2 linked regions of the Paludibaculum fermentans genome follow. The protein of the gene in region 1 interacts with the protein of each later gene in a pairwise test. Links are inferred from orthologs where the notes say so. Each region holds a gene or a part of one and is shown in the gene's direction. Other genes may lie near its edges. The genes, in order: IRI77_RS05735 and grpE.

Region 1 (14,872 bases):
CCGCCGGCAGGCCCGAATCGACTTCGGCCCCATCGAATCCGTCAAGGAATCGTACCGCGACCAGTTCGGACTTCCGGCGATATCCGCCATCGGGTCGGACATCGTCTTTGGCTGGCGGCAACTGAAGAAGCACCCCCTGGCAAGCACCGCCGCGATCCTGTCGCTCGCCTTGGCCGCCGGCGCGACCACCACATCATTCCGTCTGGTGGACGCTCTCTTCCTGAGGAACTTGCCCGTCTCCGAACCGAACCGGCTCTTCTACCTCGAGACCACCTTTGTTGACCGCGAGGGCCGTCCGGACACGATGGACGATTTCGACTATCCCACCTTCCTCCGCTACCGAGAAACCCTGAAGAATCAGGCGGATCTCATGGTGGTCGGAATGACCTCACGCCAGGACCTCCAGTTCGGCGCGGACCAGGATGCGGAAAAGGCATGGCGCCAGTTCGTCTCCGGCAACTTCTTCACCATCATGGGGCTACAGCCGGCAGCGGGCCGGTTGCTGATGCCGGACGATGATCGAGCCCCTGGCGCGGGCCCGGTAGTGGTGATCTCGTACGATTATTGGACCCGCCGCTTTTCGCGCGATCCGAAAGCCGTCGGCAACACCTTCCGCATGGCCGGCGGGCAGTACGAAATCATCGGGGTCGCCCCGGAGGGCTTCACCGGCACCGAACCCGGCGAAGTCACTGATCTCTTTGTCCCCGCGACCATGAACGTACAGCCTTGAACAGCCCGGCTGGAGCTGGTTCCGAACCTGGCTTCGTCCGCGTCCGGGCTTGACCGCCGAACAGATCCGGCAGCCGCTGCAACAGGTTTTCGCCGCGGAGCAGCAGGAGCGTATCAAGACCCTCCACACCGGGACACCGCAGAGTGTCATCGACAACATGCTCAACCAGCGGGTTCTCCTGCAGCCCGCCGCCGCCGGCGCGTCTCATCTGCAGAGGCAATACCGGCGGCCGCTGCTCATTCTCAGCACGCTGGTAGTGCTCGTCCTGTTGGTGGCCTGCGCCAACGTCGCCGGCCTGCTGATGGCCCAGGCGGAAGCCCGGGCCAGGGAATTGGCGTTGCGGGTTTCCATCGGAGCCGGCCGCGGCCGGTTGTTGCAACTGCTGCTCATCGAGAGTTTGATGATCGCCGTGGCTGCCGCCGGCCTGGGGCTGCTTTTCGCCGAATGGGGTGCACCCGCCGTCACGGGCCTGTTGCGGGTTCCGGCCGATCCGGTGCGCATGGTCCTGCATACCGGGTGGAGGGACTTCGCGTTCAGTCTCGCCTTGGCGCTGGCCGTCAGTGTATTGTTCGGTCTCATTCCGGCATTGCGTGCCTCCGCGGCCGATCCCATCCAGGCACTCAAAGGCATCCGGGCCACGCAAACGCGGCGGCCGGCGATGAACACGCTGCTGGCGGCCCAGGCGGCGTTCAGCGTGTTGGTGTTATTCATCGCCGGGCTCTTTGCCGCCACGTTCCAGAAACTCTCGAACCTGCCCCTTGGCTTCTCGCCCGAGCATGTACTGGTGTTGAACACGAGTGCCGCCACGCGCCAGGATTGGGCGCAGGCCGCCGGCCGGCTCCGCGAGCAGCCGGGCGTCGTTTCCGCCACGGCCGCAGGCTGGCCGCTGCTCTCGCAAAACCACTGGACGGCGGCCGTCCGCGTGCCGGGCCGTGCGGACGACAACAGAAAATCGCCCTACTTCCTGGGTGTCAGCCCTGGTTTCTTCGACACCATGCGCATAGGCATGATCAGCGGCAGGGATTTCCGCCCGGGCGACGAGGCGCCCCGCCTGGACGAAGCAGGTCAGGTTGTCGCTGGGACCGGCATCGTGAATGAAATGTTCGCCCGCGTCTATTTCCATGGTGCCAACGCGACGGGCCAAGTCGTCCATATGTTGCAGGGTAAGGACAAACGCGTGCCGGTGGAGATCATCGGGGTCGTTCGGGACACGGCGTATGGCGATCTGCGGGAACCCCTTCGCCCGACAGTTTTTGTCCCCATAGGCTCGCGAGACAACGCGGCGCTGCTGGTCCGGACGGCGTCCGACCCGTTGGCCCAGGCACCGGGCCTGCGGCGAGCCCTTCAGGGTGCGTCCTCCGGCCTGCGGGTCCGCAACATCGAAGTCCAGGAGAACTTCGTGCGCTGGCACCTGGTGCGTGAACGGCTGCTGGCCAGTCTGTCAGCGTTCTTCGCGCTGATCGCGCTGGTGCTGGCGGCCATCGGCCTCTACGGCACCCTGAACTCATCGGTAACGCTGCAGCGCCGCGAGATCGGCATCCGCATCACCTTAGGAGCCCAAACGGGTGAAGTAGTGAAATCGGTCACCGGCAGCGCGGCGTGGATGCTGACGCTGGGAGGAGCAGCCGGGCTGTTAGCCGGAATAGCGAGTTCAAGGCTGATCGAGAAGCTGCTGTTCAACGTAAAGGGGACAGACCCGGCGTCGCTAGCGGCACCCATCCTGATCCTAGCCGCAACCGCCGCAGCCGCCGGACTCCCCCCAGCCCTCCGTGCGTCCAGGATCGATCCGGCCGAAACTCTACGAAGTGAGTAGGGGCTATCCCACTTGATACTCAACTTCCGATAAACGTTATTATGTCAACTAACGATAGACGGAGATCGCCCAGGATGGGCCCGCCTCCGAAAGGACCTTGGCCTAGACGGACAGAATCAGCAACCAAAAAAAAATGGGCCGGTCCCGCAGGTTGCGCCCGCCGCCGGCCCCTGAGGGAATCTCGCAATCAGTCTGATTAAAATCTACCGGCCACGGCCGCCGCCGCCACTGCGTCCGCCGCCTCCACCACCACTGCTCCGGGAAATGCCCCCGCCTCCGCCGCTGCTCCGGCCAAAGCTGCCGCTGTTTCCGCTGAACCCGCCGCCGCTATGCGAGGTGCTGCTGCCGCCGCGGGACGAACCGAAGCTGGGCGAACTCGACGACTGCCGCATCGACCCCATGCCAAACCCGCCGCTGTTGCCACTATAAGCGCTGGAGTTGTCCATCGACTGCCGAGTCGCACCCGACCCAAACCCGCCGCTGTTCCCGCTAAAGCCGCTACTCTGCGGCTCCGCTTCGGAACGGGGTGTCGAGCTCATCCCGAAGCCGCCGCTGTTCCCGCTAAACGACCCGCCTCCGGCTACCGCCGTCGAGCCAGATCCGAAGGCCGAGTTGCCGCTCGCCATCGGTTCGGAATCGGAGTTGCCCTTACCGCCGCTCCGGCTGGGCGAAGCCTGCCTGGATTCGCCACCGCCGCGATCCCCTGACGAAGACGGCGCGCTGCGAGGAGCTTCCGTGCGCGGCGACTCGCTCCGTCCACCACCGCCGCCGCTCGAGGGCCGTGCGGTCTCCACCCGGGGCGATTCACTACGGGCTCCACCGCCGGACGACCGGCCCGGATCACTGTTCCGAGGCGTATCCGCCCTGGGCGATTCTGTCCGCGTCGATCCGCCGCCCGTCGACCAACGTGGTGACGGCGAGGCCTGTCTCGACGAATCCGTGCTGCGCGACGCACCGCCAGAGTCTGAAGTCCGGCCCGTCGACTGCTCGGAACGCGCTGCACCCGTCCGGCTGCCCGGATCCCCAAAGCGCTGCCACCCGCCCGTATTGGTCCGGTTCGATTCCTGCTCCGCCGGCCGGGTATTCGAGGGCTCCGCCGTGCGGCTTGCGCCGCCCGTGGTTTCCGCCGCCGTATGCGAGCTCATCCTCGGATCGCCAAACCGCTGCCACTCATTCCCGGCGCCCTGCGACTTCTGGCCGGAGCCATTGGACTCAGTCGTTTGCCGCCAACCACGACCCTCCCCCGCGCCAGACCGCGGCTCCTGGTTCGCTCCGCCCCGTGCGGGCTCCGCTGCCGTTGCAGACCGTCCGGCATTCGAGCGCGATTCCATACCACGCGTCGCAACATGTTCCAGCGTCTGGCGTTGCGTCTCAAAGGGCACCCGGTCTACTCGCGGAGCTGCCCTCCTGGTGTAGAACCGCTCCTGGTTTGTAGAGGCCGCCCGGCCCTGGACATAGCCGGAGTTCACTTCACGGTCGCTCCACCGCAGGCTTTCCCGTGTCGGGGCCACGGGCACCGCGCCCCGCGCCATATCAGCGCGGCTCAACTCCGCGGCCCCGGCGCGCATCGGCCGTCCGGCATAGCCGCGGCTGAAGTCGCTGCCATTCACTACCGTGACGCCGTTCTCGATCCGCGAATTGCGGTAGATGTTCGTCACATTGACGTTCGTCACGTAAGTCGACCGATTGTAGAAATTGACCGGATTGCGGTAGTTGCCGTAGTAACCGCGGCCCCACCAGCGATGCACCGGCTCAAACGGAGCCAGCGGGATCCAGCCCACCGCGCCCCACCCGAAGCCGACGCCGGCATTGAAACCGCCGTAGCTGTTCCAACCCACAAACCCAACCAGCGCAGGGCTCCAATAATGACGGGCGCCCACGCGCGCACCCGGATACCAGCACCAGCGTCCGCCGGCATTGTACCAGCGGCCATAGTGATAAGGAGCCCAGCCCCAAGGATCGTAGCTGACCCACGACCAGCCGTAGTAATCCATCCAGCCCCACCGGCCGTAGCGATAGGGCGCCCAGCCGGGAGCCACATACGGTCTCCACGACCAGCCATAGGGGGCGATATCCACCCATTCCCCATAGCCATCCAGATCTTCGGCGCCGTACACGTCACGGCTCACGTACTGATACGTATTGTTCGAGGTACGCGCCAGGTCCCGATCCCGCTGCTCATTGAACTGATCCCAATCGTCCTTCGGAATCGCACCAATCAACTGATACTCACTGTCGTTCGCATCCCCACGCACCTGCATGGTGCGGCCGGGACGCAGGCGCTGCACACCCTTGACGGAAGCGATGTCGGCTTCCCCGCTCCGGACCGTAAACTCGGCCATCCCGTCAGGATTCACCGTGATGCGATAGTTGCCGTTGGCCAACGGCCGCAACGCGGCGCCCGGCGTGGAGATCTCGATCTGGGCATCGCTGCCTTTCAAGGCGCTGAAGGTGACCAAGCCACGAGCCACCTGGATCTGATACTGTCCCTGGTCCAACTGCGAGAGACGGATTTCCGTATCGGCCGCCAGGCGGATCCGGTTATAGAAGTCGAGCTGAACCTCGGCGCGGGCGCCCGGGCCCGTCATCACGCGATCTTCCGCCAGCAACGGAGCGTTGATCGCGGCCGCCACCCAGTCGCCGGAATCTCCACGGCGTACCGATACGTCTCCATTCAGCAGGCTGACGCGCGCCACACCCCGGCCTGGACCTTCCGCCGTTTCGTCTTCCTGCTGCCCCGGAGGCGGGCCTTCCTGCTGAGCCAGTGCGGTTCCACTGAGCAATATGCCCGGTATGATCAGTGCCAGCAACCAGCGTTTCATCGCCTGAGGTTCCTTCGCCCTCATTTTCACCATATGCAATCTGCCATCCAAAACACAACTCACTGATTTCGCTATAATTACCCCGACGCGCCGGAGTCCGCGGCATGGCCGAAAACCACCACCTTGATCCAGAACCACCACTTCCATTCAGTGCTGCCCCGGATTTGAGCCGCTGGGCCGCCGCTGTGCTGCTCATCGCCGTCATTACCGGCTTCTACTGGAGGCTGGTTTTCACTGATCAGTACACCTGGCTGGGGGGCGAGGATACGGCTTCGCAGGTGTTGCCGTGGTTCCAATTCGAGGCCGGTGAATGGCACAAAGGCCACATCCCGCTTTGGGATCCCAACCTGTTCGGCGGACAGCCGCTGCTGGCCCAGGCTCAGCCCGGGGTTGCCTACCCCCTGAATTGGCTCCTCTTTTCCCTGCCCCTGCGCGACGGCTGGATCAAGCAGATCCACCTCCACTGGTACTTCGTCATCATTCACCTGATGGCGGCCTGGTTCGCCTACAAACTGTGCCGCGAACTCTCGTGCCGCCGCGCCGCCTCCGTCTTTGGGGCCGCCGTCTTCTCGCTCTCCGGCTGGCTGGGCGTGACGGAGTGGCCTCAAATGATCAACGGAGCCGTCTGGGCGCCGCTGGTCTATCTATATATGATCCGCGCGATGCGCGGCCGCCGTCCCTGGGTCCACTCGATCCTGGCCGGCTTCTTCCTGGGCATGGCCTGGCTCAGCGGGCATCACCAGATCCCCATCTTCGTCTCACTGAGCTGCGCCGCCTCGTGGATCTGGTTCCTGTCCTCCCGGTTGCGGCTGAATCCGCGCCAGTGGGCCGCCGCGTTTGTCCTCTTCTGGGGCCTGGCGGTGTCGACGGCCGCGGTACAGATTCTGCCGGCGCAGGAGTATGGAAAACTCTCGGTCCGCTGGGTGGGCGCGCCCGATGTCGTCACCTGGGACCAGAAGGTTCCTTACACCGTCCATATGCAGTACAGCCTGAACCCGGCGGCCCTCCTGGGCGTGATCTTTCCAGGCTGGAACGTTCACTCCGATCCGTTCGTGGGCGTCGCCGCGCTCTGCCTGGCCCTGCTGGCCATCGCGCTGGTCTGGAAGCGTTGGGAGACGCGCCTGTTCGCCGCCATCGCCCTGGGCGGGTTGCTCTACTCACTGGCTAACTACAACGCGCTGCACGGCTTACTCTACAGCCTGCTGCCTGTGGTCGACAAGGCGCGCAGCGCTTCGATGGCCATCTTCCTGTTCGGCTTCGGAGCTTCCATCCTCTCGGCATTGGGTTTGAATGCTCTTTTCAGTGAACAGGCCAGCCCCTGGCTGCGCCGCGCCGCCCTCACCGCAGTGGGTTTGGGCGTCCTTGTCTTCGCTACCCGTTTCGCCCTGATCAGTGTCCAGGGGATGCCGGGCGCGAACGGCGAACAACGCAGCCTGATGACCGGGCTGGCCGCCCTGCTGCTCGCCCTGTGGCTGCAGGGCCTGCGCCAGCAACAGATCGGCTGGCGTGCCGCCGCACTCTGCGCGTTGCTCCTTTTCGTGGTGGAGGTCAGCAGCCAGAACAGTTTCTATCAGCCGCATGTGTTTGAAAAGGAACGCATGGCCCGGCTGAACTCGATGCGGGAGCACGGCGACATCGCCCGCTTCCTGCGTCAGCAGCCGGGACTGCCCCGAGTCGACATCGACAGCGAGGCGATCGCCTACAATTTTGGCGACTGGTACGGCATTCCGCAGGCAGGCGGCTACCTCGCCAGCCTGACCCAGAACGTCCAGAATCTCGGAACGCACGAACCCGTGGTGAAGCGCCTGATGGGCATCTCGTACGCAGTGGGCAAAGCTCCAACGCAATTTCAAAAGGACGAGGTCTTCACCGGCTCCTCCGGCCTGAAGGTCTTCCACAACCCGGACGTGCTGCCGCGCGCCTTCGCCGTGCATCAGGTTACCCAGTTGACCGACCGGACTCAAACTCTGGCCGAACTGAACAAGTTGTCTCCGGACCTGGGCAGGAAGGCCTTTGTTTTCGAGGCCCCGCCGCAGGTGGCCGAGTGCGGCGGCGAGGATGAAGTCTGGGTTCGTTCCTACAACTCCGGCCGTATCGAACTGGCCGCGACTTTGCGCTGCCGCGGAATGGTCGTCCTGGCCGATACCTATTTCCCCGGCTGGGTGGCGAAAGTGGATGGCAAGACAACACCCATCCATGAGGTGGATGGCCTGGTCCGAGGCGTCGTCTGCGACAGCGGCACACATAACATCGAGTTCGTTTACCGTCCCATGAGCGTCATTTTGGGGGGCGCGCTGTCCTTCGGGTCGCTGCTGGCGGCGCTGGCCGCGCTGGTTATTTCCAAACGCAAGCGGTAACGTGCCTGCTGCGTGGAGGTTAGTTTTAGGCTAGACTAAATTTCATCATGGACTCGTCCGGGACACAGTCTCTCTCTGAAGTTCATTCATCGGTCACGACGGCGCACCCGTCGATTTGGCGGCGCATGTTCGCCTTTGCAGGACCGGCCTACCTGGTCAGCGTGGGCTACATGGATCCGGGCAATTGGGCAACGGACATCGAAGGCGGCGCCCGCTTCGGCTATCAGTTGCTGTGGGTACTGTTGCTGTCGAACGCGATGGCGATCCTGCTGCAGACCCTCAGTGCACGGCTCGGGATCGTCACCGGCCGGGACTTGGCCCAAGCTTGCCGCGAGGCGTATCCCAAGCGCATTTCGTATGCCCTCTGGATCCTGTGTGAGATTGCCATCGCCGCCTGTGACCTGGCCGAACTGCTGGGCGCGGCCATCGGCCTCAGCCTGCTGTTCAAACTGCCGTTGATTGCAGGCGTGCTGCTTTCCACCCTGGATACCCTCCTCGTCCTGTGGTTCAACCGCTACGGCATCCGGGTGATTGAGAGCATCATCCTCGCCTTTGTCACCATCATCGGCGGCTGCTTCCTGTTTGAGGTCCTGCTGGCCAAGCCGAATTTCCACGAAGTCGCGTTGGGTTTGATCCCGCGCCTAAATGACCAGAGCCTCTACGTCGCCATCGGCATTCTGGGGGCGACGGTGATGCCCCACAATCTCTATCTGCATTCGTCACTGGTGCAGACACGCACGATCGGCAAACGCGATCGGGACAAGCGCTCCGCCTGCAAATACAACCTGATCGACTCCGTCGTCGCGCTGAATGGCGCGTTGCTGGTGAACGCGGCGATCCTCATCATGGCGGCGGCTACCTTCTTTAAGAACGGCGTCGTGGTGACCGAAATCCAACAGGCCCACCAGATGCTGGCTCCGCTGTTGGGCACGACCGTCGCGGGTGTAGTCTTTGCGGTGGCGCTCATCTGCTCCGGCCAGTCCTCGACCATCACCGGCACCATGGCCGGCCAGATCGTGATGGAGGGCTTTCTCGACTTCCGCATGCGGCCCTGGCTGCGGCGCTTCATCACGCGCTCGGCAGCCGTTGTGCCCGCGGTCTTCACCATCTGGTGGACCGGCGACCATGGCGCCTATAAGTTGTTGATTCTGAGCCAGGTGGTGCTCAGCCTGCAACTGCCGTTCGCGGTGATTCCGCTCATCCGCTTCACCTCGGACAAGCGGCAGATGGGGAATTTCACGAGCCCCGGCTGGGTGAAAGCCCTTGCCTGGTCGTGCGCGGTGATCATTATTGGATTGAACCTCTGGCTGGCTTGGAATACCTTGCAGGATTGGCCCTGGTACATCTCGCTGCCCCTCGCCCTGGGCTTGGTGGGCTTGTTGGGCTGGGTTGCCTTTGCCCCGTTCCGCCAAGGCTCCTCCGTCCAATTGCCGGAGGCTTCGCTCGACCTGCTGAAGCCGCCGGTGTACCGCAATATCCTGGTCCCCCTGGACCATTCCCGCCTCGACCGTGTCGCGCTGTCTCATGCCACGGCGCTGGCCAAAGCCCATCACGCCAAAGTCCACCTGCTGCACGTGGAAGAAGGTGTCACCAGCCAGGTCTATGGCGCCCTGGCGGAGACGGCCGAGGTGGAGAAAGGCCGTGAGTATTTCATGCAACTCAGGTCTTCAGTGGAGCAACTGGGGTTGGAAGTGGAGCTGACCGTTGTGCATGCGACCGACCCGAAGTCGGCCATTGTCCGCTTCTCGCGGGAATGCAAACCCGATCTCATCGTAATGGGCGCGCACGGCCATAAAGGCTTGAAGGATCTGGTCTTTGGAGCCACCATCAACGAGGTCCGCCACGCTGTCGGTGTTCCGGTGCTGGTGGTCCAGGATGGCGCATAGCCGTCCAAAGTTGAGACAAGCTGGCCCGCCCGCTGTGTCCTCCAGACTCAGGTGCCTGGGAAGGCCTCTCCTAAGCAATTGATTTGATTGATCTACCCGTTGGCATGTGGCTTGCTGGTAGTGAGACGTAACCTATGGCAAGAATTCTCCAATCCGTGTTGGCTCTGCTTGTGGCCACCGGCTTGGGCGCCACGACGCTGGAACGGCTGACCGTCGATCAGATGGTCGAGAAGTCGACGTCCATTGTGCGCGGCAAGGTTCTTTCCGCGGCTCCGGTCCAGCGCGGCAGCCTGATCTATACCGTCTACCGTGTCCAGGTGGCGGAATGGATCAAGGGCGTTTCCACCACCTCGACGACGGAAGTCTATGTGCCCGGCGGAGTGATCAATGGCCGGCGGCAGAGCATTGCTGGCGCCCCTGCCCTGGAAGTGGGTGGGGAGTATGTCGTGTTTGTCTGGGTGAGCCCCAGCGGCACGCCGTACATCATCGGTTTGAGCCAGGGTGTCCTTTCTGTTCGAATGAGCGCAACCACTGCGGAGGCGGTGCTGTTGCGCGGGCCCATCGAAGACGCGCAAGTGGTTGATGCCAATGGTCAACCCAGCACCGACTCGGGGCTCAAGCTGAGCTTGAGCAACCTGCGGTTACGGGCGCGCCAGGCGGTGACCCGATGAGAATGCGGAGTTGGGCGGCAGCGGCGGGTTTGGCCCTGATCTTCGGTACGTTGGCACCGGCCTACTACCATTGGGTCCGGTTCCAGGCGGGCGGCGCTCCTTATACCCCGGTCTACGCGCACTACGACCTGAACGCTCTACAAAACAAGACGGTTCCGTTCTTTATCTCTGACAATGGCCCGACTCAGATGGCCAGCGGAGACAGTTTTGCGGCCGTCATCAGCCAGATCCGCTCCGCCGCGGCTGTCTGGAACGGAGTCGGCACGTCCGACATCAAACTCTCCTTCGGCGGGCTCTTCACGGCGGGGACACAGATGAACGCACCGGGCATCCAGGTGCAGTTCTCCGACGAGATTCCTCCAGGGATGATCGCTTACGGCGTCCCGACCATCGCCAATGATGCGGTGCAGAGCCCCAACGGGCCGTTCTACCCGATCACCGGCGCTGTCCTGATGCTGCGCAAATCCATGTCGGCCGACCGTCCGAGTTGGGCCGAATCGTTCTTCCTGCCGGTCGTCCACGAGTTTGGACATACGCTCGGCCTGCAACACACCTGGACCTCCAGCGTGATGTCGACCGAAGTGACGCGCACCACGACCAAGAGCAAGCCGCTCGGGTTGGATGACATAGCGGGCATCTCGGTCCTGTACCCCAACGACAAGTTTAAAGCGACCACAGGCGTGATCACGGGCCGCGTGAGCATGGGCGGAGCCGGCGTGAATCTGGCTTCGGTCGTCGCCCTGGCTCCGAACCGCCAGGCCATCAGCGCCTTGACGTATCCCGACGGAACTTACCGGATTGAGGGCGTGCCGGCCGGCACCTACTATGTCTACGCGCATAGCCTGCCGCCAGCCGTCCAGGGCGAGATCCAGCCCGTCAACGTGATTCTGCCGACGGATCCTTCCGGGTCCCTGATGCCGGTGGGCGCCTTCGACCTCGCTTTCGCGCCCGGCACCTCCAACCCGCAGCAGCCCTATCAGGTGGCCGCCGGCCAGTCGACCGATGGCGTGAACGTCGCAGTGAATCCGCGACCCAGTGTAACCCTCTTCGGCGTACAGACTTACAGCTACTTCTACTACGGCGAGAACAACAGCAAGTACACGGCGGTTAAGCCGGCGACGCTGCTGTTGGGCAAGACGATCGGCCGCACTGTTCTAGCCGGCAATGGGTTGCCGATGAATGGAGTGGGCCTCACCGTCTCGTCCATCAACGGGTTCGAAACGGTCACTACGTCGCCGTACACCTCGCAGTTCCTCATCGCCGACCTGCGGTTGAATCCCGCCTCGTCCGAGGGCCCCCGTCATCTTCGCTTCGACTACAACGGGGAGAGCTATATTCTTCCCTCAGGCGTCCAGTTTATGCAGCAACTGCCGCCGGCCATCCAAAGCGTGACCCAGAATGCCGACAGGACTCTCACCCTGACCGGCGCCAACCTGGGCGCCTCGACAACGGTTTGGGTGGATGGCGTGAGTGCGAAGATTGTATCGGCCCAGGATGGCAAGCTGGTCATCGCTCCGCCGCCGGCGCAGGCCGGCTACCGTGCAGTGTTGGCGGCTTTCAATCCCGACGGCCAGAGCTCGCTGTTCATCTACGGCGTCGACTCTCCTGCCTATGTGTATGACACACCGGCACTTGCCCAGATCAACGTGGCACCCACCGCAGTCCCCGCGGGCACTGAGACGATCGTCGAAATCAATGGCGTGAACACCAGTTTCGACAACTGGCTGCCCAGCTTGGGCATTGGTTCGAGCGATGTGACGGTACGCCAGGTCTACACGATGAATGGGACCAAAGCGGTGGCCACGATCACCATTTCCCCGCAGGCGACGGCGGGTCCGGCAGCGCTCACGGTGAGCAGCGGCCTGTTGCTGAGCAATGTGACTGGCGGGTTCCAGATTCTGCCGAACTCCAAGCCCCTGTACGTGGCCGCATCCGCGATGACGGGTGGCATCTACTCCGGCGGGCAGGCCGTGCTCCCGATGGTCAATCTCGCGAATGCGAGACCGACGACGGTCACGGCTGTGCTGACTGACCGCACAGGCAACGACCGGATCGCGCAAGCTTACGTCACTCCGAATAATACGATTACGGTACAGATTCCCGACGGCTTCCCGCTGGGTCCGGCCATCGTGAAACTGGTTGTGGACGGCGTCAGCGCGTTGCCCACAGTGGTGCAAGTGGATCAGCAGCCGCCTAGCATTTTGGCGGTGCAATCGATTCTCGGCACCATGGTGGCCGCTTCGGCTGGTGCCCATCCGGGCGACACGCTGCAGTTGCTGGTGCTGAACCTGGGCGACGGCGTTTCGGCCATCGATCCCAGCCGGATCACGGTGACTTCCCCTGGGATCGCCGATCACAGCGTACAGTCCGTGATCGTGAATCCCGCCGTGCTGGGCAGCTATCTGGTGCAGTTCTCGCTGTCGACATCAACACCGGTCTCGAGTTCCCTGCCCCTGGTGGTCTCGATCGACGGACGGACCTCGCCGGCGTTCTACGTGACGGTCAGCAAGTAGCCGCTGGCCGCACGCCCCTCTTCCATTCCAATCCTGTTATTGATGCTTGCGATTGTGGCTCGTGGCCATGCGGCGAAGAGCCGTGTGGACCTGTCAGCGGCGTGCACGCACGATCGAGGTTCGGCCTACCCAAGGAGACGAGGTGCCTCAGCCCCGAGGCTGCACGGCATCGCCGCACAGCCCCCAGCGGGCTCGATCAGGACGTCGGCGCTTTACTTGCCGCGGCTCAACTTGCGGAAGTACTCCGCCACGGCGTCTCCGTAGCCGGCCGGCGCTTTCGCCTGGGATCCGCTGCGCACCTGACCGCCTGACGGACCGTTCTCCAACTGCTTGCGCAGCCGCAGCTCCAACTGCTCCATCTGCGGCACGATGTCCGAGTTCAATGCGGCCCATCAGGGTTGGGTTGTCGCCCAGTTTCCGGGGATCCAACCGCTGCATGTCGCGGATCAGCCGGTCGACATCGGCCTTCGTTTCGTCGTCGGCGCCATCGTCCTGGCGCAGTTGGCGCAATTGACGGAGGGCCTCGTCGTACGTCCCTTCCAGACCCTGCTGGCTGGAACGGGGTCCTGGATCGAATTGCCGCCGGCCGTCGTTGATGGCGCCATACTCGTCCTGCACACCCATGGGCTGATGCCCGCGGTCAATCCCGCCAAATGAGCCGCGGCCCATCTGGCGGGTGCCGGGGCCGCCGCCCGCCTGACCCTCGCCACCACGCTGGCCGCCGCCCTGTTGGCCCTGACCTTGACCCTGGCCTTGTTGTCCCTGTTGGCCTTGCCCCTGACCCTGTTGTCCCTGCTGGCCTTGCTGACCCTGACCCTGTTGTCCTTGCTGCCCCTGCTGCTGGCCCTGCCCTTGCTGCCCCTGCTGGCCGCGCTGCAACTGGCCCTGCATCCGGCCGCGCAGTTGCTCCAGTTGATTCAGGGCCTGCTCTGTACGATCACGCCCTTCGCCGGCCTGCTGGCCGCGCTGCGCCAGATCCCGCGCTTCCTGCACCTGCCGGCTGAGCTTATCGAGCGAATCCGTCACTACCTTTTCGCGCGGCGGCAGGTAGGGACCCAGGCCGCGGCGCACCCATTCTGAGCCGAACTTCAACCGCAGGCCCAACTCGCTCTGCTGCGCTTCGCCCAAGGCATCCCGCAGCCGCGAGGCCGCACCCTTCTGCGAGCCGTCCATCGCGCGAGCGGTATCCTTCATCTGCTGTTCCAAGCGCTTGTATTCGCGCTCCATGGCCTCTTTTTCCTGGGCCAGGCGTTCGATGGTCTGCGGAGTCGGAGCGTTCTGCCCCGGCTGCGGCCGCGCGCCCGGAGCGGGCACCCCATCCGGGTACATCTGCCGGATCTGGTTCTCATACTGCTTCTGGCGCTCGGCCAATTGCTGTGAGCGGTTGGTCAGGTCGTCCATGCGCTGGCCGGACTGCTGCTGCCGCATGCCGCCCACCATGTCGCGCGCTTCCTTCATGCGCTCCGCCGCGCGCTGCGCACTTTCGGTGCTGTTCTGCCCCTGCTCCGACTGCGCTTTCCGCATGTCGTCCAGGGCTCGATCCAATTGCTGCTGCGCCCGCGCCATGCGCTGGTCATTCTGCTGCTGCTGTCCGCTGGACCCCTGCTGGCCGCGCTGCGGTTGGCCCTGCGAACGGCCCTGCTGCGCCTGACCCGAGGATCCGCCCTGCTGCGGTTGGCCTTGCTGCGATTGACCCTGTTGCGACTGGCTCTGCTGACCCTGCTGCCCCTGCTGCGATTCGCCGCGCTGCAACTGCTCCATCTTCTTGCGCAGCTCCTCGGCTTCGCGCCGCAGCATCTCCTGCGCCCAGCGCTGCTGGAACGCCTGCTGCTTCTGCTGTTGTTGCTGCTGGGCAAGTTCCTGCTGCCGCCGCGCCAGCTCTTCCAGCTTCTTCAGCGCTTCGTCGACTTCCTTCTCGCGCTGCTCCTGCGAGTTGCGCGATTGCGCCGTCTCGTACTGGTTTTTCTCCGTATCGAGTTCCAGGTCGAACAGGCTCTCGAGGTCGCGCATCTGGCCGCCGCCCCCTCCGCCCCCGCCGCCACGCTGGCCGAAGGCCACCTGGATCTGGCGGAACATGCTC
Region 2 (14,979 bases), 6.5 Mb from region 1 along the record:
TCTCGAAGATCTGCGCCGTCTTGAACACCGAGATGTCCCAGTTGGCCTGCCCCGGACCACGCATCGAAATCGTGCGCGATACGTTGCCCAGCGTGAACGGAGCCGCGTCCGTAAAGGCTGCCTTGTTGATCCAGCCGTCGATCCGCTGGCCGAAGCTGCCGGACGCTTCCGGAGAAACGCCAGTCGCGTTCGGACGCTGCCGCGACGCACCCAGACCCGAGTTGCCGTTGTTGTTCATGTAGATCATCAGCGGGTAGCCGGTCTGGAAGGTCGAGATGGCGTTGACGGACCAGCCGCCAACGATATAGTCCATGGTGCGGGAAACACCGGACAACATCTGCTTGCCCTTGCCGAAAGGCAATTCGTAGGTCACCGCATTCGTCCAGCGATGCGGGGAGCTTGAGTACGCCAGGCCGTATTCGCCGCCCATGGAGTAAACATCCTGGGGACCGCCGTTGCCGGAGTTCAGGTTGTTGCCGGGACCGCCGCCACCCATGTCGAAGTTCTTCGACCACGTGTAAGCCGTCACCAGCGTCAGGCCTTTGGACATGCTCTTTTGGGCCCGGATCACCATGGAGTCGAACTGCGCGGTGTTGTTGTCGTTGTTCGTGTAATTCACTGAAGCGAACTGCGGGAAAGGCCGCAGCAACTGGTTCGCCGCCACCGTGGCGCCGCCGATAGCCGCCACGCCGCCCTTCTGGTAGTAAGGATTCGCCACCGCGGCGTTCAGCGCGGAACCCATGCTGAAGTACTTGGGATCCAACTGGTTGATATTCTCCGCGGCGGTCGTCCAGGTCAGGTGGGCCGAACGCGAACCGGAGTAGCCGATGGAGGTCACCCAGCCGCTACCCAAGTCGCGCTGGATATCGAACGAGAACTGCTGCACCCGCGGCGAGGTCGCCGTCGGCGAAAAGATCGTCATCGGCTTGCCGATACCGGTCAGGCCGCCCAGGGAATTGCCCACCGGCTTGTCCAGGCCGTTCGGGAACGGATTGGAAAGCGAAATCAGCGGAGTCTTGTTGCCGTCATTCGAAGCGGAAGGCGCCGAGGTGGCCGTGATGCCTTCACTGTTATACGGCGAGCCCAGCGCGAAGTTCGGAGCCCAGAACATGCCGTAGCCGGCACGGATCACGGTCTTCGAGTTCCACTGGTAGGCCAGGCCGACACGCGGTGACCACTTGCTCAGGTTCGGATTGCCGGTGGTCGTGCTGGCGCCCGGTTGCCCGGCGAACAGGAACACGCCCTTCGTCGTAACACCGGAAGTGGCGGTGATCGGGTTGGTGGCGTTCGGGTCGAACCCGGTGATCAGGTTATTGTTGACTTCCTTCAGGCCGGTCTCCCGCTCCCACCGCAGGCCGATGTTCAGGGTCAGCTTGGTGCTGACGCGGAAGTCGTCGTGCAGGTATAGGGCTTGGTAATCGACGTACTGATAGAGCTTCGTCGGAATGAAGCCTGTGGCTCCAGCCGGAGCGCCAAGCAGCATGTCCGCCATATCGGCGCCCGAAGCGCTGGTCGAGGAGTTGGAATTGGCTCGCGTGAATGTGTTGGCGAAGGTGAAGGCGCCGGCGCTGTTGCCGAAATCCAGCCCGTCGTCGTGCATTCTGCGGTAGTCATAGCCAAACTTCAGGCTGTGGCGGCCCAGGTACTTGGCGGCCGAAGCGTTGAAGTTCTTCGAATGATGTACGTAGTTGAAGTTGTTGTTCGTGCCCAGCGAATACGCGTTCTGCATCGTCACGTTCGGAAACGTCGGTGAAGGAACGTCCTTGATGAACGCGTTGCTGAAGCCGAGGGTCGCAAGGTTGAAATTCTGCGACTTCTGCGTGCCGATATTCGGGAAGCGGTTGAAGCCGTAACGAACCGTCACCACCCAGGTGGGTGAGGGCGTAATCGTCGTGTTGATGGCCGTCGCATCGACATACCGCCGCAGCAGCCACTGGTCCGGAGACGAGATCGTCGGATACGGGTTCTCACCAGGCTCCGCCGAGTTGTAGCGCATGTAGCTCAGGCTCGCCCGCCACCAGGTGGTGAGCTGCTGGTCAAACTTTCCGAACAACTGATCCGCCTTGGAGGCCAGCGGTCCGGCGCCCGCCAGGTTGTTCTGACCGTAGTAGTTCCCGCCCGATGCTTTGTTCGGCATCATGTAGGTGGCGGCAATGTTCTTGCCTACCGTGTCCTGCCGGCTCAGCGGAATCACGTTCCCCGCGAAGGCCGTGCGCGAACCGTCAGCCAGGGTCGTCAGCGGATCGTAGATCGTGAGCTGACCGCCCGCGCTGTTCTTTGTCTGCGAGAAGTCGCCAATGCGCTCCAGCGCGGTCGGCGTGTACTGCTCGCGGCTGGCCGCCTGCGTATCGCGGTAGCCTTCGAACCCCAGCCAGAAAAACGACTTGTTCTTGCCGTTGTAAACCTTCGGGATGAACACCGGAGCACCGAACGATCCGCCATAGTTACGGAACGGCTGGTCCGTAATCCCAATCTTGTTGCGGTTGTTGAAGAAGGTGTTGGCCAGCCAGTCGGTCTGGCGCATGTAGCCCATCAGCGAACCGTGCGCCTGGTTGGATCCGGACTTCAGCAGCGTGTTGAAAACGCCACCCCCCGTCCGCCCCATCTCCGCGTCATACGTCGCATACTGGACCTTCATTTCCGACACCGCTTCCAGCGAGGGGATGATGATGGCGCGATTCGAAAAATCGGTAATCGGCACACCGTCAATCAGATAGTTGTTGCCGCGTACCGGACCGCCGTTGATCGAGATCTGCGAGGAACCGGACTGGTCCTGCATGCGGTTGTACGCGGGATTGCCCACCTGCACCACTGTTGGCGCCAGGCGGGACATCATAAAGGGGTTGCGGCCCAGGTTCGGCAGGTCCGTCAACTTCTGCCGGTCCACCACTTGGCCCTGGGATGCGGTAGCGGTTTCCAGCAGCGGAACCTCTTCCGTCACCATCACACTCTCAGTCACTGCGCCCACTTCCATCTTCACGTCCAGCCCGACAGACTGCTGCGTCGCGATGGAGATGCCCGTCCGTTCAAACTTCTTGAAACCAGGCGCTTCCGCCACCAGTTTGTATGTCGCCGGGGTCACCGACGCAAAGCTGTATTCGCCACTGGTGTTCGAAATCACCGCACGGGACTGGTTCGTCCCCTCATCGATAATGGAAACCTTCGCGTTGGCGATCGTCCCCCCTGAACTATCGGCGATCAGGCCCCGAAGACTCCCATAAATCGACTGCCCCTGAACGTTAAAAGTGGTCGCAAGCATGGCCGCTAGAAGCGGCAATGTTCGCATGCCCCGTAATGCGCTCATTACCAGAGACTTATTGAACTGCATGTGGTGGTATCTCCCCTGAAGTCACGTAACTCGGGCCCCGGGCGCATTCAAACCCGGAACTGAACTGATTGAGTTTGGTGGGCTCAGTACTTGAGAGCGCTTGTATCGCTACGCAGCGATGTACTGCTTTGAGGGAGGTGCGGGGAGAACCGTGACGGGAGAATCGGTTCTCGGTTTACTGCCTGATGATCTGTGATTGTAAGCGAGAACTGAGCTGTCACGCTATCGAAAAAATTGATCTGACGAAAAAAGAAACCATCCGGTCCCGCCGTACGTATGCGCGGACCCGTCGCTGGAGCACATGGCGAGAGGCTCCCTGCGTGCGGTTCTGTGCCGGGTAGGACGGCCCTTAACTGATAGCCTCGACTTCGACCTTTGCCGAGTCGCGTTGATAGCGGAGACGCGCCTGATGCTCCTGCCAAAGCGTGGAGAATCCGGCCCAGAAATACCCGCTGACGAAGATCATCAGGAAAGGAAGAGCGAAGAAGTTCATGACTTCAATGCAGTACAAAGCCATGAAAAGGAAGAAGCAGCCCATGCCGATCTCGGCAAAGGGCAGCCATCCCGACTTCCGTTTGTATGCCGTCGCACCCAGGCTGCCCGCAGCCTTCGGAGCATACTTCGGCGTCCGCACGAACGCGGACTGTTTGCCCATCAGTGCCTCGATCACCGCCTTGGTGTTCGAGATCGTCAGGGCCACCCCCATCGCCAACAGGAAGGGCAGAATGAAGATCGCCCTTTTCCAATTGTTCGGGTACAGCTCGTGCTCAGCCAAAAGATAGAAGGTGACGACAGACCAGAACGAACAAACGATCAGTGGCGCGTCGATCAGCAGCATCTGGCCCCAACCAATATAGAACCGTACAATCATCACCGGCAGCATCAGCGCCGAGACGATCACCATCAGCGGGTAGCTCAGGTTCGGCGTCAGGTGGAACCACGCCTCGGCCTTCTCCCGCCAGCCGATCTTCGCGCGGAAGATGGCCGGCAGCAACTTCAAAGCCACCTGAGTCAGGCCCTTGGCCCAGCGCTGCTGCTGCACCTGGAAACCATACGTGTCCACCGGCAGCTCACTGGGGCATTCAATCCACGGTAGGTAGATGAACCGCCAGCCCTTCAATTGCGCCCGGTAGCTCAGGTCCGAGTCTTCGGTCAGCGTGTCGTGCTGCCAGCCGCCGGCATCGTTGATCATGACCCGGCGCAGAATCCCGGCCGTCCCGTTGAAATTAAAGAACAAACCCTGCCCGAAGCGCGCCACATGCTCGAGCGCGAAATGCCCGTCCAGCATCAGCGCCTGCACTTCCGTCAGCAGGCTGAAATCACGGTTGAGATACGTCCATCGGGTCTGCACCACTCCGATGTTCGGATCGGAGAAGAAGTGGATCGTCTTCTCCAGAAAGTCTTCCGGCGGGATGAAGTCGGCGTCAAACACGGCCATGAACTCACCCTTTGCCTGCGCCATCCCGGCCTGCAGCGCGCCCGCCTTGAATCCGGTCCGATCCGTCCGGTGAATGTACTCAATCGGATGCCCCTGCGCCTTCAACCGGGCCACCAGCGCTTCCGTATAAGGATGCGTGTCGTCGGTCGAGTCGTCCAGAACCTGGATCTCCAGCAGTTCCTTGGGGTACCGCAGCTTCAGCACCGACTCCAGCAACTGATCCACCACGTTCCGTTCGTTGAAGAGCGGCAGTTGGACCGTCACGCGGGGTAGTGCTGCAAACTTGGTCTCGGGCACCAGCGGAACACGGTGCTTGTACTTTAGATAGCCGCGGACAACCGCATACCGGTGCGCCCCATAGATGGCCAGGATCGTCAGCAGGACGAAGTACGGCACCAGCAGCAGCCAGTCAAACCAACCCAGTTGGTGGATGCCGGAAAACGTGTTGTCAGTCAGCGCCCGAGTCCAGCGATCGACCTTCGAAGGGGCCAGGAAAAGTGCCAGCGAACCAATTAAATCCATAGGTTTACGCCCGCTCCCGTTAACCGCGATTGCCGTTGCGACTCATCGGAGGACGCCGGTGCTGGCGATACGTGCACTGCACCTGCGGACGGCACGGTCTGGACGATTCTGCAATTACTCGCAACTCCAACATTTTACATCAAAGGATGTCATTCTGTTCTTTCAGAATTGTCCTTACCCGGCTGGTCCGGATGTCCTAGCCCATGCCGCCGCCTCCGGCCGCTGCTACATTTATCCCGCCGTTTTAGGGCATACATTCGGGGAACGACTGGGCCTCTCCGGTCGTAAGATGGACAGTGTAGTCTCCGAGGAGGAACCGCCATGCCCTTAGCAACACACGTTAGGATACTCGCCTGGTTCAATATCGTGTTGGGCGGCATCGGCGTACTCGCCGCCGTGTTCACCTTCGCCGGAGCCTCATTCCTCCACGTCTTCCTGGCCAACGTAGTCGACGAAGCCGCAGCCATCCCCGTCGAATTGATCCAGGTGGTGTCCACCATCGTCATCACGTTGATCCTCGTGATGTCCTTGCCTTGCCTGGTGTTAGGATTTGGCCTCTACTACGTGCGCCCCTGGGCGCGCATCCTGGGCTTGGTCCTGGCCGCCATCAACCTGCTGCACTTCCCACTGGGCACCGCCGTCTCACTCTACAGCTTCTGGGTCCTGCTCAAACCGGAGACCGAGGCAATGTTCAAGCAGGCCGCGGTGGTACAGGCTTAGCGTCCCGGGGCACCAGGTAGAAGTCCAGCAGATCGTCCACCCCACCCTGCGAAGGCTCCCGCGCCGCCTCCGGATGCGTATCGCGAAACCGCTGCAACGCTGCTTTCTTCAATGCTTCCACCGGCTTCGGCTGCGCCGCGGCGACATCCTGGAATTCGCCAGGGTCCGCCGCCAGGTCAAACAAACGAGTACTGCGTCCCTGGGTCGGATTATCAGTCACATACCCGTCCGTCCGGGCTCGCCGGCCGCTGCCGTACAACAGCTTCCAGCGCTCCGTCCGTACAAAGACTTCCTCATTCTCCAGATACTCGCTGACAATCAACTTCCGGCCCTTGTATAGCGACTGCCCGTGCTGCACCGGCAAAGGCGGAGCGTCCAGATGCTCCAGCAGCGTGGGCGCCAGGTCCAAATGCTCCGTGAACTCTCTCACCACCCGGGGCCGGATCTTCCCCGGATGCCTCAGGATCAGCGGCACGCGCAGCGCCGGATCGTACCCGCAATGCTTCTCGAACCGGCCGTGCTGGCCCAAGTCGTACCCGTGATCCGCCGTATAGACCACCAGGGTGTTCTCGTCCAGCCGCAAGTCCTTCAGTTTCTTCAGCACCCGGCCCATGTTCCGGTCCAGGAAGTGCGCCGAAGTGTAGTAGGCCGCGGCGATCCCCTGCTTCTCCGCCGACGAGAGGTCCCGGAAGATCAGCGGAATCTGGCTCCCATCCCGCGGCCCCACCTCCGGAACATGGAATCGGGACGCATCCATTGCGCCCGCGTCCTCGATCGGAAAGTCGAACGGCGAATGCGGCTCCATCAGGCTCACCCAGCAGGCAAACTGCCTGTTCGCGTTCTCTTCCAGGTACCGCATGGCCTGATTGATGATGAAAGTTCCCTTCATCTCCGCATCCCGGCAGGGATAGGGGAGCTTCGCGGCATTCAGCCACTCCCGCGCTGGAGTCTGGAATGGACGCCACGGTAAAGCCTTCGTCCGCATCCCGTCCGGCACCGCCGCCGGTCTCACGGCACGCTGCCACTCGCGTCCGATGACATCCTCGGTCGAGACCACGTCGAAGCCATGCAACCCCGGCTCGGCCGCCCGGTTGAAGTGCATCTTTCCGAACACCGCCGTCTGGTAGCCCGCCGTGCGTAACTGCTTGGCCAGGGTAGGCTTATCCGTCGACAATGGTGTACTCAGCACCGTCACTCCGGCGGCATGCGGCATCTGCCCCGTCAACAGCGATTGCCGCGACGGCGTACACACAGGAGAATTGCAGTGGTGGGCCGCGAAGCGGACCCCCTCGGCGGCCAGTTGATCCAGGTTCGGAGTCAGCGCCTGCCGGTTCCCATCGCACCCCATGACATAGGCTGCGTGGTCGTCCGCCATCAGAAACAGCAGGTTGGGCCGCCTCTTCGACTGGCCCCGGGTGATCACCGCCGGAGCGATTCCCGCCGCAAAGGCACGTCGCGTCAGCACAGTCGTGATTATAATCTGGTGATAGGGGTATGTTGTCTCCTCGAACCATCGAAGTGCTGCACTCCATAGTGCAGATGTACATCGAGACCGGAGAACCTGTTGCGTCGCGCAGCATCGCCCGTCTGCGTAAAGACAACCTCAGCGCCGCCACCATCCGCAACATCATGGCCGACCTGGCGGACCTCGGCTATCTCGACCAGCCCCACACCTCCGCCGGCCGCGTCCCTACACCCAAGGCGTTCAAGCACTTCGCCCAGGGGATCGCCACTTCCCGTGTACCCGGCGCCAATCTCGACCGCCTGCGCGAGGAACTCGTCCAGCGCAATAGCCTGGAGGAGCGCGCCGAGCACAGCTCGCACCTGCTCACCGAACTTACCCGGAACGTAGGGATTGTTGCCGCCATCCCCGCCATCAGCCAGTGCCTCGATCACCTGGAACTGGTGCCCCTCTCGGAACTGCGGGTCCTGATGGTCGTCGTCACCAGCGATGGCTTCGTTCGCAACCAGGTCGCGCATCTGACGGAACCCGTCTCGCCCGACGAACTCAACTCCATCCGCAACTATGTGAACCAGGAGTTTGGCGGCTGGAGCCTGCAGGACATCCGCCGCGAACTCGGCCGCCGCTTGCTGGAAGAGCGCGCCACCTACGACTCGCTGCTGCGCAAGCTCACCATTCTGTACTCGCAAGGCCTGCTTCAGGTCGGGATGGTGCCGCAAATCTACCTCGAAGGCGCCTCCAATCTGGTCGGCATCGACCTGCACCTCACCAAGGAGCGGCTGCGCGACCTTTTCCGCGCACTCGAGGAGAAGAAACGGCTGATGGAACTGCTGGACCAGTTCCTCGCCGACAGCTCCGACGGGATTCAAGTCCAGATCGGCTTGGGCGACGCCCACCCGGCCATGCGCGACTTCTCACTCATCGGAATTACCGTGGAGATGCCGGGCGGCCTGCAGACCAAAATGGCCGTTCTGGGTCCCATGCGGATGAACTACCCCCGCGTGCTGGCGGCTGTCACGCACGTCGGGCTTGTTTTAAAAACTCTGCCACAATAGACGTTAGACGCCTGATACCCTGAAACTTGGAAGAAAAGATGGAGAAAGATACAACCAACGCCGAGGCTCTGCCCACACTCGATGGAGAGGATGTGGCCGCCATTAGCGATGCCTCCGCGCAGCTTGAGGCTCTGGTTGCCCAGCGCGATCAACTGGAAAAGGAAAAAGCCGAATTGAACGCCCGCCTGCTTCGGCTGGCGGCGGAATTCGACAACTTCCGCAAGCGTACGGAGCGGGAAAAAGCGGAAGCGATTGAGTATGGCTCTTACGACGCCCTCAAGGCGCTGCTGCCCGTGCTCGACGATTTCGAACGCGCCCAGAAGATGGAAGTCGCCGACTCGGAGTATGCGCGCGGCATGGCGCTCATCTACCAGCGGATGGCGGAAGCGATGCGCAAACTGGGCCTGGAACCCATTGAGTCCGAAGGCAAGCCATTCGACCCCAATATTCACTTCGCCATCGACCGCTGCGAATCCCCCGATGTCGACGTCGACACCGTCGTTGCTGAGTATCAGCGTGGCTACATCTTCAAGAGCCGCCTGCTGCGCGCGGCCATGGTGAAAGTCGCGGTGAAGGGTTGAACGTGAGCAAGCGCGATTATTACGAGGTTTTGGGCATCGAGCGGAGTGCCGGCGATCAGGAGCTGAAAAGCGCCTACCGGAAGCTTGCGCTGAAATACCATCCCGACCGCAATCCGGGGAATGGCGAGGCGGAAGAGAAATTCAAGGAAGCCGCCGAAGCCTACAGCGTCCTCAGCGATCCCGAAAAGAAGCGCACCTACGACACCTACGGCCACCAGGGCGTCAGCGGCGCCGGCCAGCAGGGCTTCAACCCCGACGCATTCTCGGATTTCGCCGACATCTTCGGCGATTTCTTCGGCTTTGGCGACCTCTTCGGCGGAGGCGGTGGACGCCGCCGCAGTCGTGCCCAGCGCGGCGACGATGTCCGCTACGACCTCGAGATCTCGTTCGAAGACTCCATCCGCGGCCTGGAAGCGGAAATCCAGGTCCCGCGCCTCGAAGCCTGCCAGTCCTGCAAAGGCACCGGCGCCGAGAGCGAAGACGGCTGGACTTCCTGCAGCGTCTGCCGCGGCCGCGGCGAGGTCTTCTATCAGCAGGGCTTTCTCTCGATCCGAAAGACCTGCGGCCAATGCGGCGGGTCCGGCAAGATCCTGCGGCGCCCCTGCCGCCAATGCAAGGGCGAGGCCTACATCCAGACCTCCAAAAAGCTGAAGGTCAAGATCCCCGCCGGCGTCGACACCGGCATGAAGATGCGCGTCACCGGAGAAGGCCAACCCGGAGCCAATGGCGGCCCGTCGGGCGACCTCTATGTCTTCCTCAGCGTGAAAGCCCATCCGGTTTTCGAACGCAAGGAGTACGACCTCCACTGCATCGTGCCCGTCAACTTCGCGCAAGCGGCCTTGGGTACGGAAATCCACGTCCTCACCTTTGAGGGCCTGGAAAGCATGAAGGTGCCCGAAGGAGTGCAGAGCGGCGAAACCCTACGCCTGCGCGGCAAAGGTGTCCCGTTCGTCAATGGCGGCGGCCGCGGCGACCTCATCGTTCATGTCGAGGTCCGCACCCCCCGCAAACTCACGCGGGAACAGCGGAAACTCATGGAACAGCTCCGCGAAACCCTGCCCGCCGAGAACGAACCCGAGGAGAAAAGCATCCTCGACAAGCTCAAAGACTACCTGATGTAGCCGCCGGAGCCGCGCCCTACCGCGGCTTCCGCGCAATCACAATCAGCGACGTGGGCGACCAGGGCAGCCAGCCGTCGATCCGCTTCCACAGCCACACCATGCGGTCGAACACCGCCAGTTGGAACCGTGAAAAGCTGCGCTTGCGCAGGATGCGCCCATTGAACCACCAGCCCGGACGTGTCGGCCGGTTGAACCCGAATAGCGTCTCGATCTCGAACCCCGCGGTCAGCACCTTCTCGCGCAATTCGGCTTCCGAGTAGCGCCGGCAGTGGCCCAACACGCGGTCCAGTTCGCCGTACACCGACATGCCTTCGGGCACCAGCACGATCGCCCGCCCGCCAGGCGTCAGCGCCCGGTACATATTCTGCAGGCCCGTCCGGTCGGCCTCCACATGCTCCAGCACGTTCAGGCAGACAATCGTATCCACCTGGTTCTCCAGTTCGTCGAAATCCGGCGGATGACTCAGATTGCACGTCACCGCGCGAAAATTCGGCCGGTGCGACAACCGCGACCGCAGCCGCGCCAGGTGCTCCTCGTCGATGTCCGACGCCAGGTACAACTCCCGCCGCGGAGCCAGGCACCGCGACAGATTCCCGATCCCCGCACCGATCTCCAGGACACGCTGCCCCACATAAGGCCGGATCGTGTCGGCCATCCACCGGTTGAACCGCATCGCGCCCGAGAGCGTATCCAGGATCTCCGGACCGGACTCTTTGTAGATGTCCCGCAGGAACGCGAAGCGCAGCACCGTCAGCAGCGCCAGCAGCGCATCCCACTTGCCGATCTTCTTGCCCTCTTCGTAGGTGCGCCCGTGGTAGCTGATCGGCGTCTCGTAGATGTGCACCTGCCGCTGGGACAGCTTGATCGTCACTTCCGGTTCAAACCCAAATCCGTCGCTGCGCAGCGGAATACTCTGGATCAGGGAGGTCCGGAAAACCTTGTAGCAGGTCCACACGTCGGTCAGGTTCAGGTCGCTGAACAGATTGACCGTATTCGTCAGGAACCAGTTCGCCAGCGAATGCCAGAAGTACAGCACCCGGCGCTCGTTCCCCACCGCGAACCGCGTACCGTAGACTACATCCGCCTTGCCCACCAGCAGCGGCGCCAGCAGCTTCGGATACTCGCGTGGATCGTACTCCAGATCAGCATCCTGGATTACCGTATATTCGCCCTTCACCTGCTCCAGGCCCGTCCGGATCGCCGCGCCTTTGCCCCGATTCTTCTCGTGCCGGAACGCGCGCACCTGTTCGGGATGATCCTTCGCATACCGCGTCGCGATCTCCCACGACCCGTCGTCCGAGCCGTCATCCACCACAACAATCTCCCGCTCCAACCCCTCCGGCAACGCTGCGGCCAGCACCCGGCCCAGCAGGGCGCCGAGAAACTCCTCCTCGTTGTAGACGGGCACGATGATGGACAGTAAAGGCATTGTTCTTCTGTAACCTAACCCAGCGGCGGCCGTTGCAGGTGCCATTTCGTGGCCTGCTCATAGGCCAGAGCCACCCGCAGCGGAGCCCCCTCTTCCCACAATCGGCCCAGGAAGCTCAATCCTTGAGGCATGCCCTTCAAAAATCCACAGGGCACCACCACTTGCGGATGCCCGGTCAGGTTGGTCGACCCCAGGCTCGAGAACGGCGGACACACCACCACGTCCCAATCCAGGAAGAACTTCTCCATCTGCTCCATCAGCAGCGTGCGGGCGCGCTGGGCTCGCAAATACTCCACCGCCGGAATCAGCCGGGCCGTCCGGAACGTATTCGGCCAGTCGCCCGCACCTTGCCCTTTCAACTGCCCCACCCGCCCGTCCCGCGTGATGTCGTCAAAGGCCGTCGCCGCTTCCGCCGTCAGAATCAGCCCCAACGCCCCGGCCATGGAATCCGGCACTTCCACCGCGGTCATCTTCACCCCGGCCGCCTTCAAATCCCCAATCGCCTTCAGGTAGACGTCTTTCGACTCGCCGGCCGCCATCTGGTCGAACGACTTCTGTGCGATCCCGATGCGCAGTTGCGCCAGCGGCAGCCGCGGCTCCCAATGGAACGGCGCCGCCGTCACCGTGCGGTCGTGCCCGTCAGGCCCATACAGCGCATTCAGCACCAGGGCACAGTCTTCGACGGAGCGGCAAATCGGCCCCACCTTGTCCATCGTCCAGCTCAACCCCATCGCCCCCGTGCGAGGCACCCGGCCATAGGTCGGCCGCAGCCCCACCGTGCCGCAACGGATACTCGGCGAGATAATCGATCCCCGCGTCTCCGTGCCGATCGCGAACCCCACCAGCCCGGCTCCAGTCGACGCGGCGGAACCGGCCGACGACCCGCTGGAGGTCTGCTCCAGGTTCCACGGCGTCTTCGTCATCCCGCCAAACCACAATCCGCCCTGCGCCAGCGCCCCCATCGAGAGCTTGCCCAACAGTACGGCGCCCGCCTTCTTCAACCGCGTGTAGACCGTGCAGTCGTAATCCGGCACCTGGTCCTGAAAAGGCTCCGCGCCCCACGTGGTCTTGATACCCTTCGTGGCAAAAAGGTCCTTCAACCCGTAAGGAACTCCATGCAGCGGCCCCCGATACCGCCCGGCCCGGATCTCCGCATCCGCCGCCTTCGCCTGCTGCAAGGCCAACTCTTCCGTCAGGGTAATGACACACAAAAGCTTCGGCCCGAACCGCTTCAGCCGCTCCAGGTACATCCTGGTCAGCTCAGTCGAACTCACCAGCCGCGCTCGCAGCAGGGCCGACAGCTCCGTAACCGGAGCAAACGCCAGCTCCTCCACCGACGACCACGTCTTCTTCACCGGTGCGGCCTTCACCAGCGGTGCGAAACGCGACACCCCGCCCTTGGGCTGTTTACCCGGCAGCCCGGGATGGAAGCTGATCCCCGGCTCCGTCTCCAGCGGCACGTCGATCTTGCGCAGCCGCTCATAATCCAGCGCCGCGCGCCCCAGCCCCGGCAGCATCGCATCCACCTGGGCCTCCGTGAACTCCAGCCCCAGCAACTTCAGGGCGGCCGTCACCTGCTCCGGCGTGAATTTCGGCGCAGGCGGCCGCTCAGGCGGTTGAGCCGGCACGGCTTGCGCGGCCGAAAGTACGGCCATCAACTGAAACCACTGGCGACGCTCCATGAATGTCCATGGTAATCCACCACCCCCGCCCGCCATCCGCTGCGGAAAATCCCACTCCGCGCTCTCCGGGCGCATCATAGAGGCAGATGCGCATTCTTCTCTACAGCGGCAAAGGCGGGGTTGGCAAAACCAGTGTCGCCGCCGCCACCGGCGTCCGCCTGGCGGAACTGGGCTACCGCACCCTGGTGATGAGCGTCGACCCGGCCCATTCCCTGGCCGACTCCTTCGACCTGGAGTCCGGCCTCTTCCAGGCCAAAACTTCGGAACCCCTGGAAATCGCCCCCAACCTCTCCATCCACGAAGTCAACATCCAGAAGGAGATCAAACGCCACTGGGCCGAAATCGCCGGCTACATCACCGGCGTCCTGCGCACCTCCGGCCTCAACGACGTCGAGGCCGAAGAGATGGCGATCTTCCCCGGCATGGAAGAACTCAGCGCCATGATGTACGTCAACCAGTACCGCCGCGAATCGCGCTACGACGTCGTCGTGCTCGACTGCGCCCCCACCGCCGAGAGCCTCCGCTTCGTCTCCATGCCGACCACGCTCGACTGGTACATGAAGCACATCTTCCCCCTGCAGCGCGGCATCCTGCGCGCCGTCCGGCCCCTCGCCAACCGCGTCTCGCCCGTCGAACTGCCGCCCGACTCCTACTTCGCCAACGTCAAGGAGCTCTTCAACAAAATTGAAGGCATTGACACCCTGATGGAGGACCCCAACATCACCAGCGTCCGCCTCGTCACCAACGTCGAGAAGATGGTGATCCGCGAAACCCAGCGCGCCTTCGTCTACTTCTCCCTGCACGGCCTCACCGTCGACCAGGTCATCGTCAATCGCGTCCTGCCCGACACCATCACCGACGCCTATTTCCTGGAGTGGCGCGCCTCCCAGCAGCACTTCCTGGGCGAGGTAGTGACCTACTTCGCCCCAGTCCCCGTGTCGCAGGTTCCCCTCTTCCCCCACGAGGTGCTCGGCCTGCCCCGCATCACGGAACTGGCCCGCGTCCTCTACGACGGCCAAGCCGACCCGGCCGCTGTAACCCGCACCGAACGCCCCTACGACTTCACCAAACACGAGGGCTATTATCAGGTCCACCTCCGCGTCCCGTTCACCGAAAAAGGCGAGGTGGGTCTCTTCAAAAAAGGCGACGAACTCGTCGTCGAAATTGGAACCATCCGCCGCCACATCGGGCTGCCCGCCTCCATGATGGCGCTCACCCCCGTGCGCGCGAAGCTGGATGGTGGCATCCTGAGTGTCAGGATGGAGGAGCGCCCATGATCGATGACAAGACCAATTCGGCAAATTGCGGCAGTTGCTTCTGCGGCGGCGCCGGACCAGCCATGAGTGAGTTCCTGCGCAAGATCGGCCCGCCCGAAGGCGCTAAACAACACTTCGACACCGCGCGTATCGAGTTCCTGAAAGGCATTCGCGCGCTCATCGACGCTCGCATCGAGAATCTCTCCCAGCCCGAAACCAAGGGCACGAAAGTCCCGGTCGAGTAGTCCTTATGCGTCCACCCACGATCCTGGCTATCGCCAGCTACCAGAAGGGCCATGCCTTCCTTTACAAGGCCAAGGCCGAAGGCGCCCGCGTCCTGCTCCTCACCTCGCTCAGCCTCAAAGACCAATGGCCGCGCGATGCC

Evidence for each region.
Region 2: the proteins of IRI77_RS05735 (region 1) and grpE interact in binary tests that used the Escherichia coli proteins (3 or more experiments, as listed by UniProt). The link is inferred for Paludibaculum fermentans from one-to-one orthologs.

Annotation. Positions count from the first base shown.
Region 1 is NZ_CP063849.1:1,443,256-1,458,127, reverse strand. The notes cover bases 7,297-10,188. They hold IRI77_RS05735 (Nramp family divalent metal transporter), read left to right. Parts: upstream 7,297-7,769; coding sequence 7,770-9,608; downstream 9,609-10,188. Other genes in these bases: IRI77_RS05730 (hypothetical protein), read left to right, coding at 9,743-10,188; IRI77_RS05740 (glycosyltransferase family protein), read left to right, coding at 7,297-7,722. In the rest of the region: IRI77_RS05755 (permease prefix domain 1-containing protein), read left to right, coding at 1-730; IRI77_RS05750 (FtsX-like permease family protein), read left to right, coding at 780-2,543; IRI77_RS05745 (DUF6600 domain-containing protein), read right to left, coding at 2,747-5,365; more of IRI77_RS05740, read left to right, coding at 5,530-7,296; more of IRI77_RS05730, read left to right, coding at 10,189-10,279; IRI77_RS05725 (matrixin family metalloprotease), read left to right, coding at 10,276-12,792; IRI77_RS05720 (hypothetical protein), read right to left, coding at 12,940-14,872. UniProt on the Escherichia coli protein: H(+)-stimulated, divalent metal cation uptake system. Involved in manganese and iron uptake. Can also transport cadmium, cobalt, zinc and to a lesser extent nickel and copper. Involved in response to reactive oxygen.
Region 2 is NZ_CP063849.1:7,922,935-7,937,913, reverse strand. What follows is about bases 7,336-10,334. They hold grpE (nucleotide exchange factor GrpE), read left to right. Parts: upstream 7,336-8,563; coding sequence 8,564-9,106; downstream 9,107-10,334. Other genes in these bases: IRI77_RS31445 (glycosyltransferase), read right to left, coding at 10,244-10,334; dnaJ (molecular chaperone DnaJ), read left to right, coding at 9,109-10,227; hrcA (heat-inducible transcriptional repressor HrcA), read left to right, coding at 7,503-8,525; IRI77_RS31465 (sulfatase family protein), read right to left, coding at 7,336-7,473. Also shown: IRI77_RS31480 (outer membrane beta-barrel protein), read right to left, coding at 1-3,304; IRI77_RS31475 (glycosyltransferase), read right to left, coding at 3,678-5,288; IRI77_RS31470 (hypothetical protein), read left to right, coding at 5,610-6,008; more of IRI77_RS31465, read right to left, coding at 5,980-7,335; more of IRI77_RS31445, read right to left, coding at 10,335-11,656; IRI77_RS31440 (amidase), read right to left, coding at 11,671-13,338; IRI77_RS31435 (ArsA family ATPase), read left to right, coding at 13,425-14,615; IRI77_RS31430 (hypothetical protein), read left to right, coding at 14,612-14,839; IRI77_RS31425 (ATP-grasp domain-containing protein), read left to right, coding at 14,845-14,979. UniProt on the Escherichia coli protein: Participates actively in the response to hyperosmotic and heat shock by preventing the aggregation of stress-denatured proteins, in association with DnaK and GrpE. It is the nucleotide exchange factor for DnaK and may function as a thermosensor.